4 regions of the Shewanella sp. BJSY2023SW001 genome follow, and region 1 is predicted to be linked to each of the others. Evidence: predicted binding sites of a transcription regulator. Region 1 holds the regulator's gene; each other region holds the start of a gene.
What was found. The regulator FliA, encoded in region 1, starts transcription of late flagellar genes. The targets are predictions, from matches to a motif close to CTAAAGNTNNNNNNNNNNNNGCCGATA.

Region 1 (5,586 bases):
ATCCCGTCGGCGCTATGCTGGAACGTAAATTATTGGAAGCTGAATTCTCCCCTGAAGTTGCCGAGCGTCTGGCATCGCTGAGTCAGCACTATCAAAGCGCTGAGCTTGGACATGCCTTGCCGCAAAGTCTGGCAAACCTGCTTGATAATCAGGGGGATGATTTAATGCGTCAGGGTGGAATTGTCGCCCTGGTCGGCCCTACAGGAGTCGGTAAAACCACGACATTGGCTAAACTGGCGGCCCGTTTTATTGCCCACCATGGCCCGGATTCCGTATTGTTGGTTACCATGGACCATTATCGCATCGGAGCCTTTGAGCAATTGGCAACTTATGGCAAAATAATGGGATGCCCGGTGAAGCAAGCTCATGACCTCAATGAGTTGGAGCAGATACTGTATCAGTTCCGCAGCCGGAAGCTGGTTTTGATAGATACCGCTGGTATGGGTCAAAGGGATATGCGCCTGTACCAACAACTGGATAATCTTGCCGCCAATACCCGTTTGCCTATTCGTAGCTATCTGGTGCTCTCGGCGACCGGCCAACGTCGGGTGCTTGAAGAGGCGGTAAGTCATTTCCAGCGAATTGATCTCGCGGGGGCGGTTTTAACTAAACTTGATGAGTCCGTCTCTTTGGGGGCCGCGTTGAGCGTGTTGATCCAAAGTGGATTATCATTAAGTTATATTACTGATGGTCAAAGGGTTCCTGAGGATATGCAGGTCGCCGATACCCTGACCTTGGCCAAGCAGGCATTGGCCATACTGAACAAGACTGAAGCAAGTCATTTTAATAATAAAGCCAGGTCAGAAGAGATGACCTATGCATTTGAGTAAAGCTATGACCCGGGACCAAGCGAGCGGTTTACGAATGATGAATCAACCAAATAACGAAAAAGTAAAAGTAATTGCCGTGACCGGAGGCAAGGGGGGCGTGGGTAAAACCAGTGTCTCCATCAATACTGCGGTTGCTCTGGCAGAAAAAGGCAAACGTGTCCTGGTTTTGGATGCTGACTTAGGGTTGGCTAATGTGGATGTGATGCTCGGCCTACGCGCCGAACGCAATTTGTCCCATGTGCTATCGGGAGAGTCTGAACTTGATGATATTATCGTTCGTGGCCCAAAAGGAATAGGCATTATTCCTGCCACCTCGGGCACCCAGGCCATGGTCGAACTGACTGCGGCACAGCACGCCGGGCTTATCCGCGCCTTCAGCGAAATGAAAACCCAGTTTGATATCTTGGTAGTCGATACGGCCGCCGGGATCTCGGATATGGTACTCAGCTTCTCTCGTGCATCACAGGATGTACTCGTGGTTGTCTGTGATGAACCCACCTCTATTACCGATGCTTATGCGCTGATTAAGATACTCAGTCGTGAGCATGGTGTGTTCCGCTTCAAAATTGTCGCAAATATGGTACGGAGTTTGCGGGAAGGGATGGAGTTATTTGCTAAGCTCAGTAAAGTAACAGACAGATTTTTGGATGTGGCACTTGAACTTGTGGCAACTATCCCGTTCGACGAGAATCTGCGTAAGTCGGTGCGGAAACAGAAACTGATAGTGGAAGCTTATCCCAAGTCTCCGGCCAGTATTGCTTATCATGGACTGGCAAACAAGATTATGAGCTGGCCTATACCTCAGCAACCTGGGGGGCATCTCGAGTTTTTTGTTGAGCGCTTGGTTCAAAGGACAGATTACCGAGAGGATGGTACGAGTGAATAAAGCGGCTGCATACGCAGGTTTAAACGATAAGACACAGATCGTTGAGCATTATGCACCGCTGGTAAAACGAATAGCCCATCATCTGCTTGCCCGTCTGCCTGCATCGGTTCAACTCGATGACCTGCTGCAGGCCGGCATGATGGGATTGCTGGAAGCTTCATCCAAGTTTGATGGCAGCAAAGGCGCCAAATTTGAGACCTTTGCCGGGATCCGCATCCGTGGCGCCATGATAGATGAGATACGCCGTGGCGACTGGGTTCCGCGCTCGGTTCATCGCAATAACCGGCGAGTCGCTCAGGTGATGGATGAGCTTGAACAGGAGTTGGGGCGGGATGCCCGTGATAGTGAAATTGCCGAGCGATTGGAGATGTCGTTGGATGAATATCATCATATTCTCAATGATGTTTCTACCGGTAAAATCATAGGAATAGAAGATTTGGGGGTAGCGCCCGATGTGTTGATGTCGGAAGATATGCCGGCAGATGACACTTTTGAGGGCCTGGCTCAAAGCCAATTCCAATCAGCCTTAACCGATGCCATTAAGCGCTTGCCAGAGCGCGATGCCTTGGTTTTGTCGCTGTATTATGACGAAGCACTGAATTTAAAAGAGATTGGTGTCATTCTTGAGGTAAGTGAGTCCCGGGTGAGCCAGATCCATAGTCAGGCCATGCTGAGGCTGAAAGCCAAACTCAAGCATTGGACACAAGCGTAATTAATGATTGAGCAACTTATAAGTATGTCAGCTCACCGGAGGAAACCTTGGACAAGAATATGAAGATTCTTATCGTTGACGACTTTTCAACGATGAGACGGATCATTAAGAACTTGTTGCGAGACCTGGGGTTCAATAACACCCAGGAAGCAGACGATGGTTCAACAGCTCTGCCTATGCTGCAAAAGGGCGACTTTGACTTCGTCGTGACCGACTGGAATATGCCTGGGATGCAGGGAATCGATCTGCTCAAGGCGATTCGCGCCGACGAGCATCTCAAACATATCCCTGTGTTAATGGTAACTGCCGAAGCCAAACGTGAACAGATTATTGCGGCGGCTCAGGCCGGCGTGAATGGTTATGTTGTTAAGCCTTTTACCGCGGCTACGTTGAAAGAGAAATTGGATAAGATTTTCGAACGGCTCGGTTGAGTGGGGTGATGCAATGAAAGCAGAGACATCCGGGCTGGTGACTTTGGAGCAGGCACAGGAATTGGTTGCCCTGCTCAGTCAGGGAGAGCAGGACAAGGCCGACGAATTGCTGCGGGAACTGGCGGCTCCCCTGCAAAGGGATCTGTTCGAAGAAGTCGGTAAGTTGACCCGCCAGTTGCACAACGCCTTAGTGGATTTTCAGGTAGATAGCCGCCTTATTGAGCTTGCCAACACTGATATCCCCGATGCCAAAGAACGTCTTACCTATGTCATTGATATGACAGAGCAAGCAGCCAACAAAACTATGGACGCAGTCGAAGAATGCCTGCCTTTGTCGGATGCTTTGAGCACCAACCTGCAAAATGTCAAACCAGCCTGGGATAAGCTGATGCGCCGTGATTTGGCCTTGCATGAGTTCAAGGGCCTGTGTCATGACGTACAACACTTTATGCAACAGAGTGAAGCCGATGCTTGTCGGCTGCGGGAATTACTGAATCAGATACTGATGGCTCAAGATTTTCAGGATTTGACCGGACAGATGATCCGTCGGGTCATAGAACTGGTGCGGGAAGTGGAAAACAGCTTGGTTTCTTTGCTGACCGTGTTCGGTGAGCAGCCGCTGGATGATCTCTGTGGCGCTGAGGATAAGAGCATAGAGGCAGAAGGTCCCATACTGAACGCAGAGCAACGCGAAGACGTGGTGAATGGTCAGGATGAAGTCGATGATCTGCTATCAAGTCTGGGTTTCTAATTAGGAGTCAATTTAATGGCCTTTGATGTTGATGAAGAGATACTCCAGGATTTTTTGATTGAAGCTGGCGAGATCCTTGAGCTGTTGCAGGAACAGCTGGTATCTCTGGAAAATAATCCGGAAGATACAGATTTGCTCAACGCCATCTTCAGGGGATTTCACACGGTCAAAGGCGGTGCAGGATTCCTCGGGTTGGGGCCCATGGTGGATGTCTGCCACGAGGCAGAAAACACCTTCGATTTATTGCGTACCGGTAAGCGCAGTGTCAACTCCGAGTTGATGGATATCATACTGCAAGCGTTGGACACGATTAACACCATGTTCAACCAAACCCAGTCCGGTCAGGAGCAGGAAGCTGCAGATGAAGTGTTATTGGCGAAACTTAAGCTGCTTAGCTCAGGTGCGCCTTTGCCTTCAGAACAGGCTCAGGCGGAAACGCCTGCCGCAGTTGAAATCGGCGATGAGAGTGTTGATGAGTTATTTGATGGCATGCTTGATAGCGCCGCGGTGGAGCTGTTTGAGGAGCCAACTTCACAATCCCCCGAGACATCGAACCAAAGCGGTGCAGCCAGTATAGATGAAATCGATGAAGCCGAGTTTGAAGCCTTGCTGGATGCCTTGCATGGTTCAGGCAAGGGGCCTTCTGCCGGTAGTACTCCGGCCCCGAGTAGTGATGCTACCAACTCCAGCGACAGCGCCTCTGTAAGTTCTTCTTCGGATGACATCACTGACGATGAATTTGAACGACTGCTCGATGAGTTGCATGGTAAGGGGCAGTTTGCCGCGGCGCCTGCAGCCAACAGCGCAGTCGTTGAGGAAGCCGCATCTGCCAGTGTCGATGCCGATGAAATCTCCGATGATGAGTTTGAAAAGCTCCTCGATGAGTTACATGGCAAAGGCGTCGGTCCAGGGGCTAAAGCCAGTGGTTCAGAGCCTGCTGTATCCCAACCCTCGGTATCTCAAGCTTCTACATCTCAAGCAGCCCAGTCCAAAGCGCCTGCAGCGGCTACACAAAAGGTCACAGCTGCAACTGCCAAAGTCGAGGCTCCTAAAGCCGCCGCCAAACCTCAGGCCAAGTCTCCAGCTGTTGCTAAAGAGGCTACACCTGCCAAGGCTGCAGCCAGCGTGCCGCAGGGGGAAACCACAGTTCGGGTTGATACGGCTCGTCTGGATGAGATCATGAATATGGTCGGTGAGCTGGTATTGGTGCGTAATCGCCTGGTCAGTCTTGGGATATCCCGTGAAGACGAGGAGATGTCCAAGGCGCTGGCCAATCTGGACCTAGTGACTTCCGATCTGCAGGGTGCTGTGATGAAGACCCGGATGCAGCCGATTAAGAAAGTATTCGGTCGTTTCCCTCGGGTGGTTCGCGATTTGGCCCGCAGCCTCAATAAAGAGATAGATCTGCGGATGATAGGTGAAGACACGGATCTGGATAAGAACCTGGTCGAAGCCCTTGCCGACCCTCTGGTGCACCTGGTGCGTAATTCAGTGGATCATGGTATTGAAATGCCTGATGTACGTGAGGCCAATGGTAAGCCCAGAACTGGGGTGATTACCCTGGCAGCCAGCCAGGAAGGTGATCATATTCTGCTTAAAATTGAGGATGACGGCGCCGGTATGGACGCTGGAAAACTCAAAGAGATTGCTATTAGTCGTGGCGTGCTGGATGAAGACAGCGCTGCCCGTATGTCCGATCAGGAAGCCTATAACCTGATTTTCGCACCCGGCTTCTCGACCAAGGTAGAGATTTCTGATATTTCCGGCCGTGGGGTGGGGATGGATGTGGTTAAGACCCGTATCACCCAACTTAACGGCTCTGTACATATCGATTCAGCCAAAGGTAAAGGCACCCGTCTGGAGATTAAGGTACCCTTGACCTTGGCGATTATGCCCACTCTGATGGTGGAAGTTGCCAAGCAAGTGTTTGCCTTGCCGCTCTCCAGTGTGAATGAAATTTTCCATCTGGATCTGAC
Region 2 (5,586 bases), on a different contig from region 1:
AGTATTGGATAAATGTGGCTTGGATAAAGAACAAGTCGATTGGGTAATCCCCCATCAGGCTAACGAGAGGATCATCGACACTCTGGTACACAGAATGAAGATCCCCAAAGAGAAGGCCTTCGTCAATATAGCCAACTATGGCAACACCTCGGCCGCGACCATTCCCATCGCTATCTGTGATGCGTTGGAAAAAGGCATGATCAAGCCAGGACAACACATTCTGTCCTGTGCCTTCGGCGCTGGCCTCACCAGCGCGGCCTTGCTGCTGAAATGGGGTGATAGAGTCACACCGCTGAAACAGAGCGATGCCGAGCTGCCGCCATGCGAGCAGACAGGTATTGAACTGGTAAAACGCGCAGTAGACTATTTCTGCCATCGCGATAAGGCTTAAACGAATTAAGCAGAACCCCAAACAAAATGCCGTTCACTTTCAATGAACGGCATTTTCGTTTTTAGATGCCATACTTGGCCAGGAATAACATGTCCGGTCGCAACAAAAAGTTGCGCTGACGAATATAGAGTAAAATGCTTGCCGAAATAAACTCACTCAATTATACCGCTTTCTAAAAAAGAGAAGGCCTCGAGGTCTTATTCGCACCTTCTCTTAGGTCAGTTCTTGGCCCTACTTGAGCGGTTTGCTTATCCGGATGACTACCCGACGGTTACGGACCCGTTCATCACTGGAATCATTGGATGCCACATGCCGCCGTTCGCCGTGTCCTTCAGTATGGATCCTGTCTCCCGGGATACCCCGTGCGACAAAAAAATCTTTAACGGAATCAGCTCTCTGTTGTGAAACCTTCTGGTTAATGCTGCGGCCGCCATAACTATCGGTATAGGCATCAATCAGCACCAGCTCCACTTCAGGATCATAGGCCAGATACTCCTGCACCCGCGCCAGCTGCGCCTTGGAATAACGGGTCAACTCAGTCCCCCCCATCTCATAGGTAAGCACGGTAAAGGCGATATCATCGAAACTGTAAGGCAGTAGATTGGCCAGACACTGCTTGAACTCGCGGTATTTCTGGGCAAAGTTGGCCGCGGAAAGGCCGACCGCCACCGTGTGGCTTTGGTTGTACCAATCGCTGTAGTAGAAAGTGGGTTCCATGCCGCGATCCAGCTCAGTCAGCATGGACCAGGCGGCCTGTTTCGGCACTTCGCCATTGAAGTATTTCTGGTAGCTCAACTCGGTAATCGCCTTTGATGTCACCCCGGGACGCCAGGCCGGCGCTTTGCTCATCAAGCGAGCATGAGTCACTGCATCAGGCTTTTGCCACATGTCCAGAGTAAACTGCAGATTCAGCTCTTTACCCGCATGACTGGAAAACACAGCTTTGCCGTAGGAGGGAATATCGTGCTCGAGGCTGCAACCTATGGGGGTGTTTTGCGCCACACGCCAATGAGAGTCGTCGAGTGACGCCACATAGTGCCTGAGATCCGCCATCGCCGACCACGGCAGACAAAGAGTCGACAGCAGAAACAGTTTACGCCACATAGAAATCTCTCTTTTCACACACCATGTTGTCTCTATCGGCAAAGAAATTCATTCCTTTAGCCTATAAAAACAACAATCGAACATGACACCCTGTTGATGTTTTAGCATAATAGCCGCTTCGTTATTTTCCAGGGGAAATGCATGACTCAGCCAAGCCTAGCCAACCAACTCAAGCACAGATTCAGGGGCTATTTCCCTGTGGTGATCGACGTGGAGACCGCTGGCTTCAATGCGCAGACAGACGCGCTGCTGGAGATTGCCGTCAGTCTGCTGAAGATGGATGCCGAGGGCAATCTGGGAATAGACAGAACCCTGCACTACCATATCGAACCTTTTGAAGGCGCCAACCTCGAGCCGGAGGCGCTGGCATTCAACGGCATAGATCCCAACAACCCCCTCAGGGGCGCCGTCAGCGAGAAAGAAGCTTTTCTGGAGATATTCAAGGCGGTGAAAAAAGCGCAGAAAGCAGCCGACTGCCACAGATCTATCATAGTGGCTCATAATGCCGCCTTCGATCACGGCTTTGTCAGCAAAGCAATCGAGCGCAATGATATCAAGCGCTCGCCGTTTCATCCCTTTGCTACTTTTGACACCGCCACGCTGGCCGGATTGGCCATAGGACACACAGTACTGGCCAAGGCCTGCAGCTTGGCCGGGATCCCCTTTGACAACAAAGAAGCCCATTCGGCGCTTTATGATACAGAGCGCACCGCCGAGCTGTTCTGCTACATAGTGAACCGCTGGAAAGCTCTTGGCGGCTGGCCTTTGCCTGCCACTGCCGAAACCGACACCCCGCAAGGGGATATCTAAACCGGCTCAGACATATAAGCCGACTAAAACTCTGGGATTTCCTGGCCTCAAGCCAAACTATTTGAGCGTTTGGCTTGAGGGTGCATCAGCAACCACCGACCAGTGACCAGAAAACAAAGACAGCCCGGCTCAAAACCAAGCTCTTGAGCCTCATATTTAAAGCCCGGTGCGACTGTCGAGTTTAAGAGCCTTAATCAAATCGAACACTTCATGGATCTCTTTAAACACTTGCTCTATGTCTGCGCTGAGATCCAGCGGCTTGAGTAGATCAAGTTGCGGCTCAAAATAGCTATGCTGACAGGCTATTTTGACAAACAATCGCCCCTGTTTAAAACAGGCTTCCAGCTCACCTTGATAAAATCCTGATAGTGACAACAAACGTTCCATGGTCACTGTATTAAGCACATATCTGGCTTCAAGCTGATCGTCACTGTAAACCTCAAATCTACGCTCAAAGTCCGGGTCTTCCAGCTTTACCCGCGTGAGTTTGCTTCTAAACTGCGCCAAGCCATTGGCCATAAAACCTTTATCGCGGCGCACCTGGATGGTGGCGGAAAATCTCTTTGGCAGCTCGAACTCTATCACTATGCCATCGAATAGCGTCTTATATTGGGGACCATTATCGTTCTTGCCTGTGCGTTCGAGTAACGTCAGTTCCCTAAGCAGAAAAGGCACATTAAGATACTTGCCTCTGACTGAGTTTTGAAAATAACCTTTGTCATAGTCGGGAAAGAGACCATAGTCTTTATAGCTTTCCAGTTCAGGCAATCCCGGAGGATTGAACGCAAAGCTTTTACCGAAATAACCCAGCAGTAAAGGATAGATCTCCTCGACTATCTGGGTACGCAGTTCACCTATCTCACTGCCTGCCCAGATATTGGCCAACACCACCAATCCCAGGGATACCAAGGCGCCGCCAAAACCAATGAAAAACACCCCATCTTTAAAATCCAGCATGAAAGCGCCATAGAAACTCATGACAAAAAACAGCAAAAATGCCGGAATGCCGATAAAGGTGAGAGGCGCAACTATCTTTCTACGCTCTTTATACCTGGCAGCGGCGGCCTCTCGTACCGACTCATAACGCCGACACTTGGGGGCAATCTTTTTCCCGTAATACTGGCCGAAGGCCAGCTTGTCCTGCTCCGGGATCTCCAACTCCATTGAATTCATCCTGTTTTCTTTATTTTTGCCATTTTTGCCGAGCCAGCCCGTGACTATCCGACAATAGTCTCTAAGCCTCAGACTAAGCAGTTGGCAAAATGCACAACGAACACTGAGACTAACACTTCCCCCATTAACCGCAGCAGTTCACCAAAGGTCTCTTTTACTCCGGTAACCCGGCGTGCTCCAGAGAACAAAAACGCTGTCGAATAAAACTATTCTTACGTAGGGCTTTAAAGAGACAAAAATCCGATGACTCTTGTCATCGGATAATATTTATTTCGATAATATTGACGGCATTACAGCTTTCCTTTTCAACAAGGAGCCACTGCGGGTTTTATACCCGGAACAACAACAAACTTGTCTCGCTGTGCCGACAAAACTCAGGCGGCGATTCGTTGTTTCAGTTCTAACCAAGCGTTATCCACCAGACGATAGTCGGCATCTTCAAGCTCTTTAGCTGCCAGTTTCAGGCATTGTTGCATCCGCTCATTCAAGGCATCCAGCCCTTGCTCTGACTCGTTTTCCAGCTCGGCCAGCACCACGGCAAAATGCCCCTGCAGGTAACCGCTGGCAAACAGGGCATCATCGTCACCGCCGGCCACTATCTCGCCAATCCACTGCTCCAATGCCTGTTCGTACTTCTCTAACATGCTCTACTCCGCTAAGTCTGGGTTGGCCACCTGATACATCACGTAATCCCGGTAACCTGTCACAATTCGATAATAGCCACTAAGTTCGCTATCCAATTTCTGGTCGCCACTATCCACGATAAGCGGCCTGCCTTCAAGTGCTTTTAGTTTGCTTTTGGTGGCAAGAATGATGATATTTTCCTTGCCAATGCGCCGGATAAGCTCGGGCGACAACTGCTGATTGCCACGGCCAAGAATATGTCCTTGGCCACCTATCAGGGTAATGACCAACTTAACCTTTTGATTTTCAGTGGCGCTCAATAACTGCGCCGCATTAAGATCCGAGGCCAGCAGGGTCTTGTTCTGCACCAGATCCACCCCGAGCAGAGTGTTATCGAGCCCCAGCTCCTCCATCACGGCCGCCACTGTACTGCCGGAGCCCATGATATAGAGCTCATCTTCCATATCGCCGACCACCTCGGCGGCAATATCCGCCAGCACCAGTTCATCTACCTCGCGGCCACCCATCTTCACCGCCTGGATATATCGCGGCTCGGCAGGTACTGTCATTTCACCATAACGCCGCGCCCTTACCGTGCCTTGGCGGAAGGCCTCTTCATCTATGTCCATCACATCGGCGCTCATCAGACTCACCAGGGCACCTTCCAGCAGCTGCTTCAATACCAGCCCGGATGCGTGGGGAGTAATGCCGTAAACACCCGAATGAATTTTGACCCCGGCCGGTACACCGAGTACGGGGAAGTGCTCACCGACAACGCCGTAAATATCCCTTGCCGTGCCATCGCCGCCGGCAAACAGTAGCAAGTCCAGCTCCTGCGCCATCAAGGCCTTGGCGGCAGCCTGGGTATCACTGCGACTGGTATCCGTTGCCGCCTGGTAACACACCTCGGTGCGAAAACCCAGCTTTTGCGCCAAGTCGGCGCCCATGTTCCCCGAGGCGGTATAGATTTGCAGGCGCTCGGCAAAAGGTGTTATCACAGCCAAGGCCTGTTCCATTCGCAGACCGGCCTTGGGGGTGGCACCCAGGCTCAGCGCCTCTTTTGCCACACCGTCACTGCCCTTGAGGGCCACACTGCCTCCAAGCCCGGCCAGCGGATTAATGATAAGGCCCAGTCGAAACATTTTACTCATAACTCTCTCCGGCAAATGATGCTCTGCTCTTGTAAGAAATCATCAGGCGTCAATGGGGTCACTCTGTGATTGACGCCTGGAGTCGCTACCCGGAATAGCCAGCACGGCCAACATGGACAGCAAGGCGCACGCGGCGGCAAACACCCAACACCAGAAAGCGCCGCTGCCATCGCCCCAAATCAGGCCACAGATCCAGGTACCCAAAGCGCCGCCGACGCCAAAGCTCAAACTGGCATAAAGTGCCTGGCCCTTGCTGCGGTGACTGATATCAAAATTACGGTGCACAAACTGGATGGATGCCGCATGGGTCAAACCAAAGGTAAAGGCATGCAG
Region 3 (5,586 bases), on a different contig from region 1:
GCCGCTGACAAGCCGCCACAGCTCACCTTGTTCTATGGCGCTGCGGCGAAAGGCCAATAGCTCAGTGAGCGGCAGAGAATACAGCAGCAGCGCCAGGGCTGTTAACACAACTCCTGAAAAATAAGCGGAGCTCGGCTTCACGCTGTCTTGGCCGCCAGTATTGCCTGGATGCTGTCCGGTGTTGCCAGATACTCATCCAGCCCTTTTTGGCGCAGTAAACAGGCGGGGCAGGTGCCACAGCCTTTGCCCAGAATGCCGTTATAGCAGGTAAGGGTTTCATCTCTTACCAGTGGCAGTTGCTGGTATTTATCTGCCAGTGCCCAGGTTTCGGCCTTGTTGAGCCACATGAGTGGCGTAACCAAACGCAGCTGTCTGTCCATGCCTTGTATCAGCGCAGTTTCCATTGCCTTGATAAAGTCATTACGGCAGTCCGGGTAGCCGGAGAAGTCAGTCTCGCAGACGCCTGTGATGACGGCATCGGCGCCTATTTGATAGGCATAGATCCCCGCCAGGGTCAGAAACAGAATATTGCGTCCGGGAACAAAAGTATTGGGCAGACCATTGTCCATCAAGTCGTTTGATACCGGAATATTGTCGCGGGTGAGGGCCGAGATGGCCAACTCATTGAGCAGAGTAACATCCAGCACCTTGTGACTGGCACTGCCGAGCTTTTGCGCCAGTTGCTTGGCAACTTCAATCTCCTGGCTGTGGCGCTGGCCATAGTCGAAGGTGATGGCATGTACTTCATCATACTGGGCCAAGGCCTGAATAAGGCAGGTGGTGGAGTCCTGACCGCCGCTGAAAACGACTATCGCCTTGGAAATAGCTGGCTTAGTGCTTTGGGTCGGCTCTGCGGTTTGGGTTTGCGGTGCGTTTGATTCTGATGACATAAGCGATTGATTGGATGAAGACATAAGCGTCTATTCAAAGGGATGACTCAATCGTCACAGTTTACCCTAATTTGGTTGGCTGTCAGCGCCGACTGGATAAAAAACGGAAAATTCGCTCATCCTTGCGCTTGGGGCTAAATTCCTCTATAAATGCCGCCCTGGCAAATATGAGGAACCCCGATGTACTACCCCGTCAACGAAGTCTTTGAAACCCTGCAGGGGGAAGGTGTATTTACCGGCGTTCCGGCCATTTTTGTGCGTTTGCAGGGTTGCCCTGTGGGGTGTCCTTGGTGTGATACCCGCCAGACCTGGGACAAGCTTGAGCACAATCAGGTGAAACCTGCCGATGTGATCCGCACCGATGGCAGTATCGGCCGCTGGGCCGAGCATGATGCCAAGTCGTTACTGGAGGCGTTTAAACTGCAGGGATTCAATGCCAGGCATATAGTGATCACAGGGGGTGAGCCTTGTCTCTATCCGCTCACTGAAATGACAGAAGCATTTAATGCCGCAGGCTTTCGCACTCAAATTGAAACCAGTGGCACCTTTGAGGTGAATTGCAGCGCAGATACCTGGGTCACAGTCTCGCCCAAGGTCGGTATGAAGGGGGGGATGCCGGTACTGCGTCAGGCGCTGGAGCGGGCAAATGAGATTAAGCATCCGGTGGCGACCGAGGCTCATATTGAGGAACTGGATCAACTGCTGCTGGGGTTGGATCTCAAAGACAAGACTATCTGCCTGCAGCCCATCAGCCAGAAGAGCCGGGCGACGGCGCTGGCGATGAAAATCTGTATCGAACGCAACTGGCGTTTGTCTATCCAGACTCACAAGTATCTGGATATCGATTAATCTGTAGTGGTAATCGACAAAAAGCCGCATTGATGCGGCTTTTTGTTATCTGAAGCGCGCTCTTAGCAGCAGAGCTCACCCGTGGTTTCAAACAGTTTCAGTTTGTTTTGATACTGGCTGATATCCCCTATATTGGCGGCTATCCACTCGGGGTTGTAATAAGTGTCCAGATAGCGCTCACCGGGATCGCAGATCAGGGTCACTATTGAGCCCTGGCGATTGTCGCGTTTCATTTCGGCCGCCAGCATCAGGGCGCCATAGAGGTTGGTGCCGGTCGAGGCCCCTGTCTTGCGGCCGATGATCTGTTCCAGCCAATGGATTGTCGCCACTGAGGCGGCATCGGGGATCTTCAACATGGAGTCGACTACCCCCGGGATAAAGGAGGGCTCGACTCTGGGCCGGCCTATACCTTCAATCTTGCTGCCTTGCTCACAGGTGATGGCCGCATCTCTTTGTTGAAAATAGTCATAGAACACTGAGTTATCCGGGTCGACCACACACAGCTTGGTGCAAAGCCGTTGATAGCGGATATAACGGCCAATGGTGGCCGAAGTGCCGCCGGTACCCGGGCTCATCACAATCCACTCGGGAATAGGGAAGGGCTCGCGCTGCATCTGATCGAAAATGGCATTGGCAATGTTATTGTTGCCGCGCCAGTCGGTGGCCCGCTCGGCATAGGTGAACTGATCCATATAATGGCCATTCAGCTCCCGCGCCAGCCGTTCAGACTCGGCGTATATTTCGCTGGAGTGATTGACAAAGTGACAACGGCCACCATAAAACTCTATCTGCTGTATCTTCTTGCGGGCGGTGGACGCCGGCATAACGGCAATAAAGGGTAGTCCCAGCAGTCGGGCAAAGTAGGCCTCGGAGACAGCTGTACTGCCGGATGAGGATTCAATGACAGGAGTATCCTGTTTGATCCAGCCGTTACACAGGGCGTACAGAAACAGTGATCTTGCCAAACGGTGTTTGAGGCTTCCGGTTGGATGGGTGCTTTCGTCTTTAAGATAGATATCCACTCCGGCTACCGCCGGCAATTCCAGTTTAATCAAATGTGTGTCGGCGCTGCGCTGAAAATCGGCTTCGATTTTGGCAATTGCTTCGTTTACCCAGAGATCGGCCATTGTTGTTGTTCTTTCTTATAACAGGATGGTCTTAATCATAACCAAAGGTAATGACAATGGATAGCGAAAACTCAGGTGCATTGAGGCACAGACACAGGCTAGGCTATTGATTATTGTGGAATTGGATAGTTTAGGCGCAGATAAAACGTTTGCGAGTTTTATTAAAGGATAAAAAGAAATGGTGGAGGGAGAAGGATTCGAACCTTCGAAGGCGGAGCCGTCAGATTTACAGTCTGATCCCTTTGGCCACTCGGGAACCCCTCCACATATTTGGAGCCAGACATTGGAGTGAAAGATGGTGGAGGGAGAAGGATTCGAACCTTCGAAGGCGGAGCCGTCAGATTTACAGTCTGATCCCTTTGGCCACTCGGGAACCCCTCCACGATTTCACTTTCGTGTCTTTTTAAATTGTAGGCAAATGGTGGAGGGAGAAGGATTCGAACCTTCGAAGGCGGAGCCGTCAGATTTACAGTCTGATCCCTTTGGCCACTCGGGAACCCCTCCTCAATTGCGGCCGCCATAGTAGTCAGAAACCTTTTTCATGTAAAGCCCGATTTTAAAAAAAGGGCTAAAGTTCGTGGTCATTTGGTCGATTAACTAACAACGAGTTGTTTTGTTGGTGTTTTTTTATGCGTGCTGATGTTTCCTTAATCAATGAGCTGCAATTGGGCGAACGGTTGAATCTGGCTGTTGAGTCCCATCGCCGGGGTGAGTTTGCCCTGCTTTTGGCATTGCTGTCTCAAGATGTGCGCGATTGGCCTCAGTTTCACCTGCACGACGATATTGAACTAGACACTGTCCTGCGGCAGCAATTTGACTTGCCTGCGCCTCAAGCTTTGCTCGGAGACTTGAGTCAGGAGCCTTTGCCGGTAGATAACAGTTATCATTTTCTCAGTGACGGTGAACGTAGCTTTCAGTTGGCCCAGGCCTTGATGCCTGAACCTGTGGTTATTCGAGGGAAGAGAGACAGCGGGATGCAGGAAGCGCTGAATAATTGTGATTGGCACACAAGGCTGCGCACGGAAGGTGTCTTGAACCAACCCAAGGTGGCATTGATGGAGTTTGTTGATCAACTATCGGAACAACGTAAACTGGCCGGTCTATATCAAACGGCGTGAGGCTTGCCTCAGTCCAGGGGTCGTCCATGGTTTATACTGTTGCGTGACTCTCACTATCGGAGATAAGAGATGAAGAGTATTGAACAGGCTCAGGCCGCCAATGTGCAGGACACTTGTGCCGAATGTGGCAGCTATGTGGATATAGGAACAGTGGTCGAAGAAGGAGACACCTTGCTTTCGTTGACTTTTCAAGGTGAGTCGGCAATGGTTGATGCCGAGGCTCTCAAGCAATTGGCCACAGACCGCTTCGCCGATGTCAAGGTAGAACTCAGCAACTCAGAGCAGACTGTGACCCTGGCGCTGACTTTTTCCTGCAGTGCCGAGAAAATGATTTTTCAGTTGGAAAACGCTTTGGCATAAGCTGCGCTTTTAGCCAAATGGTCAGTAGTGTTCTGTTCGTAAACCAAAGCCACAAAGCAAGACATAACAAGGTAAATGTAACAAAGTATGAGTTGTCTTGCTGGGTATTATGTAAAAGTGTAATCTCGCGCAGAGATATGATGGCAGGCCCGCGCATTCGGCGCGGGTTTCTTTGAGCCCGAAAGGGAACCTGAGGATATGTGTGAAGCGACGTAGTTATCAGCGATTGCTGGAGTTGTTGACCAACTCGGTTGCCAAGCAACAGGGCGACTTCGCCAAGACGGCTGAACTGGCTACAGAACTCCTGTGTCAATATCTCGATGTGCAACATGCCAGTGTCTGGTCCTGGTCCAGGGATCAGCATGTACAGTTTGAAGTTGCCCGCTTTGGCTCGGGAAAGCCTCTTAAAACGCCGCGTCCATTACACCTCAATCAAATCCCATCTTATATCGACCAACTCAAGCAAAAACGCCATATTGACGCCAATGATGCGGTGGTTGATTGGCGCATGAGCGAACTTGCCGAGATCTATTTTAGCGTCAACGGTATTGCCAGTTCTCTGGATGTTGCTATCAGGATCAATGGTCATATTGAAGGGGTTTTGAGCCTGGAGCGAACCTCTACCGGGCATCACTGGAGTGATTTGGAAATCCATTTGGCATCGCAAGTGGCTGACCAGCTTGCGCTGACTCTGGCTACCCATGACGCCTACCGCAAAGACGAGTTGCTGACGCTGTTTCAGTCGGCCGCTGAACAATCGGCCCAGGTCAGTATGCTGATCAATTTGCACACAGAAGCGATTGAATACATCAACAGCGCCCATGAACAGATCACCGGCATCCCAAAAGAGAAAATGCTGGGTGCCAGTCTAAAGCAGTTGTCCTTCTTCAAGCAGCAACCCAAACAGGCTGAAATGACCCTGGCCAAGGTGTTGCGTGGCGAAGTAGCGACGGGTGAAGTGATGCTTAATCGAGAGTCTGGCCAGGAATACTGGCTCAGATACCATGCCAGTCAATTTATTACCCAGCGTGGTAATCACTATGTGTTGGTATCCAGCGAAGATTGTACCGAGCAGCATAACTATCAGGCCGAACTTGAGCGCTTGGCCTGGCGTTGCAGCCTGACCGGGCTATACAACCGTACCCATTTTAATCGTTTACTCGATAGAACCTATAGCGGGCAGTTGCTGCTGATCGATTTGATTGGTTTTAAACGCTTCAATGATACCTATGGACATGAACA
Region 4 (5,586 bases), on a different contig from region 1:
CTGTGCTGCCGGTAATATCGAGAATGTCATCCTGTACCTGGAACGCCAGGCCCACGGCATCGGCGTATTCCAGCAGTGCTTGTTCTTCTTTGGCGTCAATATCGGCGGCAATGACCGCAAACTCGACGGCGCAGCGGATAAGGGCCCCTGTCTTCAATCTGTGCAAGGCGGTGAGTTGCTCAAGCGAGATCTCTTTGTCGGTGGCATTGAGATCCTGCGCCTGGCCGCCGCACATACCGCGGTAGCCGGATGCTTTTGCCAGCGCCTGTACCAGACGCAGGTGTTGGCGGTCGCTGAGGCCTTCAATGTCGCTGCTGATAAGTTCAAAGGCCAAGGTCTGCAAGGCATCACCGGCCAGAATAGCGGTGGCTTCGTTAAAGGCGATATGCACGGTTGGCTGACCGCGGCGCAGGGCATCGTCGTCCATGGCCGGCAGATCGTCATGGATCAGCGAATAGGCGTGAATACATTCTATGGCGGCGGCGCAATCATCGAGACGCTCAAGGGGGACGCCGAGCATCTCGCCTACAGAGTAGACCAGAAACGGCCGAATACGCTTTCCACCCAGCAGGGCTCCATGACGCATGGCGGCCTTGAGTCTGGGCTCGGTATCATCCAGGGTGTCCAGTATGGTGGCAATTCTTTGATTGACTCTCTGCTGGTATTGGTTAATAGCTTGGGTTAACACTCACTCACCCTCGACTGTAAATGGGCTCAATGGCGCCTGGGGATCCTGTGCCAGCAGTATGGCTACTTTCTGCTGTGCCTGTTCCAGTTTGGCTTGGCTGCTGCGCACCAAACCTATGCCACGTTCGAACTGTTTTAGCGCGTCGTCCAGCGATACTTCACCGCGTTCCAGTTCGACGACTATGCGTTCCAGCTCGTTGAGAGATTCTTCAAAACTTAGATTTTCGGGTTTTTTGGCCACAATCAGTTTCCTTGATGCACCTTGGTTGCCGGCCCATTCCTGCGACCTGATTGGCACGGTGCAAAGGTAAAAGGAGAGAGGGAGGGCTGCAGGTGTCTTGGCGTTATGTTCAGCGTGACACAAGGTATATCAGGGCGCGATAAGGGTCAAATTGAAGCGCCCGTTATTTGCTCAACAGCACGCTTTGTCGCTGATTTTTTTTAGAGAAAATTAAAATCTTCCTAAACTTGCTTAAGCCCTGTCCGATAACTCAAAATAGAAACTATTGAAAATTATCATATTCATCTCCTGTGAATAGCCAAGATCCTATATCACCCTTTGGGGTGGATCGGCTTGTATGGGATAGAGATCCCGGCCACACTGTGTCGGGTCTGCTTTAGAGGTGAGGAGCCACTGTGGATTTAGCAACCCTGATAGGACTGGTAGGTGCTTTTGCTTTTATTATCATGGCAATGGTCAGTAGTGGCGGCATTGCCATCTTTATCGATGTACCCTCTGTATTGATCGTGCTTGTCGGCTCGCTGTTTGTGGTGATGATGAAGTTCAACCTCAAGCAGTTTTTAGGGGCGGTCAAGATTGCCGCCAAGGCGTTTATGTTCAAACTGGATAAACCTGAAGAGTTGATTGAACAGTCGGTTACCATGGCAGACGCTGCCCGTAAAGGGGGCTTTCTGGCGCTGGAAGAGGCGCAAATTTCCAACAGTTTTATGCAAAAAGCGGTTGATATGCTGGTGGACGGCCATGACGGCGATGTGGTGCGTGAAGCGCTGGAGAAAGATATTCAACTGACCGAAGAGCGCCATAAGGCGGGGATCAGTATCTTCAAGGCTCTGGGTGATGTGGCACCGGCTATGGGTATGATAGGTACTCTGATTGGTCTGGTGGCCATGTTGTCCAACATGGATGACCCCAAATCCATCGGCCCGGCAATGGCGGTGGCCTTGTTGACCACCTTGTACGGCGCCATTATTGCCAATATGGTGGCGATCCCGATTGCCGATAAACTGGCGCTGCGGATGAACGAAGAGATGCTTAACCGCAATCTGATTATGGACGCTGTACTGGCTATTCAGGATGGCCAGAACCCCAGGGTGATTGAGGGCTTCCTCAAAAACTACCTGTCAGAGAAACAGCGCAAAATAGATACAACGGACGGAGAGTAGCACTATGGCCAAGCCCAAGTGTGATTGTCCGCCACCCGGTGCACCCATGTGGCTGGCAACCTTTGCCGACCTGATGTCGCTGCTGATGTGTTTCTTCGTGTTGCTGCTGGCTTTTTCTGAAATGGATGTCATGAAGTTCAAACAGATAGCCGGCTCGATGAAATACGCCTTCGGGGTGCAGAACAAGGTGGAAGTGAAAGATATTCCCAAAGGCACCTCAGTGATTGCGCTGGAGTTTCGCCCCGGACGTCCGGATCCCACCCCGATTGAAATAATTAACCAGCAAACCAACGAGATGACCCAGCAGATCCTCGAGTATCAGGAAGGGGATGACGACAGTGCCGGTGGCGTGCAGCAGCAAAGGGGCGAGCAGCGTGGCGGCGAGGCTTCGGCCACGGCGCAAGAGCAGGCCGAAGACAAGAAGACCCAGGAGCAGCAGGCAGCTCAGGATCAGATTAACGAGCAGGTCAAGAAGATGGCCGAGGCGCTCAACAAAGAGATAGTGGACGGCGCTATTGAAATCGAGTCTCTGGGACAGCAGATTATCATCCGTATTCGGGAGAAGGGCGCCTTTGCCTCAGGTTCGGGGTTCCTGCAACCCAGATTCAAGCCTGTGGTGCAGGCGGTTGGTGAGCTACTCAAAGATGTGCCCGGGATCATCACTGTCTCCGGCCACACCGATGACATGCAGATAAGCAATGAGCTGTACAGCTCCAACTGGGACCTGTCCAGCCAGCGGGCGGTGGCCGTGGCCCACGAATTGGTCAAGGTGCCCGGCTTTGATGCCAGCAGAATGAAAGTGGTGGGCATGGCTTCCACTGCGCCTTTGGTGCCGAATGATTCGCCGGAGAATCGCGCCCGTAATCGCAGGGTGGAAATCTCCATTGAGCAGGGCAAGGCCAAAGAGTCTGATGAGATTGAAGTCGATCCCAATCTTTGATGGCGCAGCAGCATCAGAATCACAGCAGCCTGAAAACGGCTGCTTTTTTTAGGCATCTGCAATCCGGACACGGCTTTGGAGTGGCAAATCTCTGTGCCAGTTAGCGGGTCTTTGTTATAATCCCACGATTGCTGTTTGAAATTTTTTTTCCTCGGGATCCCCATGAAGTTTATCGTAAAGCTGTATCCAGAAATCATGATGAAGAGCAAACCGGTAAGAATGCGTTTTACCAAGATGCTCGAGTCCAATATCCGCAATGTACTCAAAAAAGTGGATGAAGACGCTGCCGTTACCCGTCAGTGGGATCGGATTATGGTGCAGGTTCCCAAAGACAAACCCAAGCTAAAGCAAGTGTTTGCCGAGCGTTTAGCTTGTATTCCCGGGATTTCTACCATCAGCCAAGTCAATGAATACAACTTTGAAACTGTTGATGATATCTACCAGCATGCTCTCAAGGTGTATGCTGACGAGCTGGCGGGCAAGACCTTCTGTGTCCGCGCCAAGCGCAGTGGCAAGCACGACTTCAGTTCGCAGGATGTGGAGCGTTATGTAGGTGGTGGCCTGAACCAGTTTACCGAAGCTGCCGGTGTGCGCCTCAAAGACCCGGATATGACCATTCATCTGGAGATCAACAACGACAAACTCTACCTGGTAGAGAAAAAGATCCCCGGGCTTGGTGGATTCCCGATCGCGACCCAGGAAGATGTGCTGTCCCTTATCTCAGGCGGTTTTGACTCAGGGGTATCCAGTTTCCAATTTATCAAGAAGGGTTCCCGTACCCACTACTGCTTCTTCAACCTGGGCGGTGCCCAGCACGAAATCGGAGTTAAGCAGGTGGCGCACCATTTGTGGAAGACCTATGGCGAGTCGCATAAAGTCAAGTTTGTGACCGTTCCCTTTGAGCCCGTAGTGGCCGAAATCCTCGAGCGTATAGACAATGGCCTGATGGGCGTCATACTCAAGCGGATGATGATGCGCGCCGCGGCCAGGGTGGCGGAGCGTATGGGGGTTCAGGCACTGGTCACAGGTGAGAGCCTGGGACAGGTATCCAGCCAAACCTTGACCAACCTCAATGTGATTGACCGTTGTGTCGATACCCTGATCCTCAGACCTTTGATCACCATGGACAAGCAGGACATCATCAACGAGAGCCGCAAGATAGGTACGGAAGACTTTGCCAAGTCCATGCCTGAATACTGCGGCGTGATTTCACAGAAGCCAACGGTCAAGGCAGTATTGTCCAAGGTCGAAGCCGAGGAAACCAAGTTTTCTGAAGATCTGCTGGACAGGATTATCGCCGATGCGGTGGTTATGGATATTCGGGAGATAGCAACCGACATGGATACCAAAGTAACGGAAACCGAAACCGTCGCCAGTGTCGGCCAGGGTGAAGTGGTGCTGGATATCAGGGCGCCGGAAGAGGAAGAGAGCAAGCCGTTGCAACTGGAAGGTGCCGAGATAGTTCATATTCCTTTCTTTAAACTGGCCAGCGCCTTTGCCGAGCTCGATAGCAGCAAGACCTATCTGCTCTATTGTGACCGCGGCGTGATGAGCAAACTGCAGGCGCTCTACCTTCAGGAGCAAGGGCATGGTAACGTCAAGGTTTACCGCCCTTGATAAACAAAAAGCCGCCTCTATTGAGGCGGCTTTTTGCTGCTGACGTTCAGCGAAGTCCTTTGGGGCTCAGTTAAGCTGAACCTTTGATGGACTGGCTGTAGCGTCTTCGGCCAACAGCAGTGTCGGCTCGTCCAGCGCATGGGTTCTGAGCTCTTCGCCGCTGGCGGCAATGTTACGGCTCAGCTCCTGCTCAAGCAGTTTGAAGTCTATCTGCACCGCAGGGGCTTCGACAGCGACTCTGGGCAGTGGACGAGCTTGCGTTGGCGCAGAAAGGTTTTCCGCGGCCACTGCGCTGGTGCTCATGCCAAGCAGCAGGAGCACAAAAGCGGATTTAAAGTTCAACATGGGATGCCTCCGGGTGAGAACGGGCACTGAGTGCCAGTGTCAGACCTTCCCTTCGACTGCTCAGAGATTGTCTGAATATTCAACTTTTCGGGGTGAAATTTAATCAAAAGCGCTGGCTTTAACAAACGATAAAATGTAACAATCTGGATTAGAAAAACTAATTAAAAAATGAGAAGTGGATCACTATGTCAAAACGACTTCCTCCGCTGAATGCGGTTAAGGCGTTCGAGGCAGCAGCAAGGCATTTGAGCTTTACCCGCGCCGCCGAAGAACTGTTCGTTACCCAGGCCGCAGTGAGTCATCAGATCAAGGCGCTGGAAGACTTTCTGGGATTAAAATTATTTCGCCGAAAGAACCGCTCGCTGCTGCTGACCGAAGAGGGGCAAAGCTACTTCCTCGATATCAAGGATATTTTTACTCAACTGTCGGATGCCACCGACAGGCTGTTGGCCCGTAGCGCCGTGGGTTCCTTGACAGTCAGCATGTCGCCCAGCTTTGCCATTCAGTGGCTGGTGCCGCGTCTGGCGAAATTCAGCGAGAAGAATCCCGATATCGATGTGCGGATCAAGGCGGTGGATGCCGAGTTCAGTGCC

Region 2: a site for FliA is predicted at 1,529-1,555, ahead of ACMHXH_RS19610 (flagellar protein MotY). Genes of this name have one in related genera too.
Region 3: a site for FliA is predicted at 3,435-3,461, ahead of ACMHXH_RS19820 (VC2046/SO_2500 family protein). Genes of this name have one in related genera too.
Region 4: a site for FliA is predicted at 1,150-1,176, ahead of pomA (flagellar motor protein PomA). Genes of this name have one in related genera too.

Annotation. Positions count from the first base shown of each region.
Region 1 is NZ_JBKORF010000071.1:21,207-26,792, reverse strand. Features, by position in the region: gene flhF (flagellar biosynthesis protein FlhF) at 1-830, shown strand, start outside; gene ACMHXH_RS16155 (MinD/ParA family protein) at 835-1,716, shown strand; gene ACMHXH_RS16150 (RNA polymerase sigma factor FliA) at 1,709-2,428, shown strand; gene cheY (chemotaxis response regulator CheY) at 2,476-2,859, shown strand; gene ACMHXH_RS16140 (protein phosphatase CheZ) at 2,873-3,610, shown strand; gene ACMHXH_RS16135 (chemotaxis protein CheA) at 3,626-5,586, shown strand, end outside.
Region 2 is NZ_JBKORF010000082.1:210,422-216,007, reverse strand. Features, by position in the region: gene ACMHXH_RS19615 (ketoacyl-ACP synthase III) at 1-391, shown strand, start outside; gene ACMHXH_RS19610 (flagellar protein MotY) at 623-1,495, opposite strand; gene rnt (ribonuclease T) at 1,637-2,305, shown strand; gene ACMHXH_RS19600 (DUF3137 domain-containing protein) at 2,462-3,478, opposite strand; gene ACMHXH_RS19595 (YfcL family protein) at 3,853-4,122, opposite strand; gene ACMHXH_RS19590 (ATP-NAD kinase family protein) at 4,126-5,253, opposite strand; gene ACMHXH_RS19585 (MFS transporter) at 5,296-5,586, opposite strand, start outside.
Region 3 is NZ_JBKORF010000083.1:30,435-36,020, reverse strand. Features, by position in the region: gene rrtA (rhombosortase) at 1-108, opposite strand, end outside; gene queC (7-cyano-7-deazaguanine synthase QueC) at 138-890, opposite strand; gene queE (7-carboxy-7-deazaguanine synthase QueE) at 1,071-1,739, shown strand; gene ACMHXH_RS19840 (PLP-dependent cysteine synthase family protein) at 1,802-2,866, opposite strand; tRNA gene ACMHXH_RS19835 (tRNA-Tyr) at 3,046-3,130, opposite strand; tRNA gene ACMHXH_RS19830 (tRNA-Tyr) at 3,163-3,247, opposite strand; tRNA gene ACMHXH_RS19825 (tRNA-Tyr) at 3,286-3,370, opposite strand; gene ACMHXH_RS19820 (VC2046/SO_2500 family protein) at 3,496-3,984, shown strand; gene ACMHXH_RS19815 (DUF406 family protein) at 4,054-4,344, shown strand; gene ACMHXH_RS19810 (putative bifunctional diguanylate cyclase/phosphodiesterase) at 4,547-5,586, shown strand, end outside.
Region 4 is NZ_JBKORF010000084.1:8,153-13,738, forward strand. Features, by position in the region: gene ispA ((2E,6E)-farnesyl diphosphate synthase) at 1-688, opposite strand, end outside; gene xseB (exodeoxyribonuclease VII small subunit) at 689-928, opposite strand; gene pomA (flagellar motor protein PomA) at 1,324-2,091, shown strand; gene ACMHXH_RS19950 (flagellar motor protein MotB) at 2,096-3,031, shown strand; gene thiI (tRNA uracil 4-sulfurtransferase ThiI) at 3,194-4,648, shown strand; gene ACMHXH_RS19960 (hypothetical protein) at 4,715-4,993, opposite strand; gene ACMHXH_RS19965 (transcriptional regulator GcvA) at 5,179-5,586, shown strand, end outside.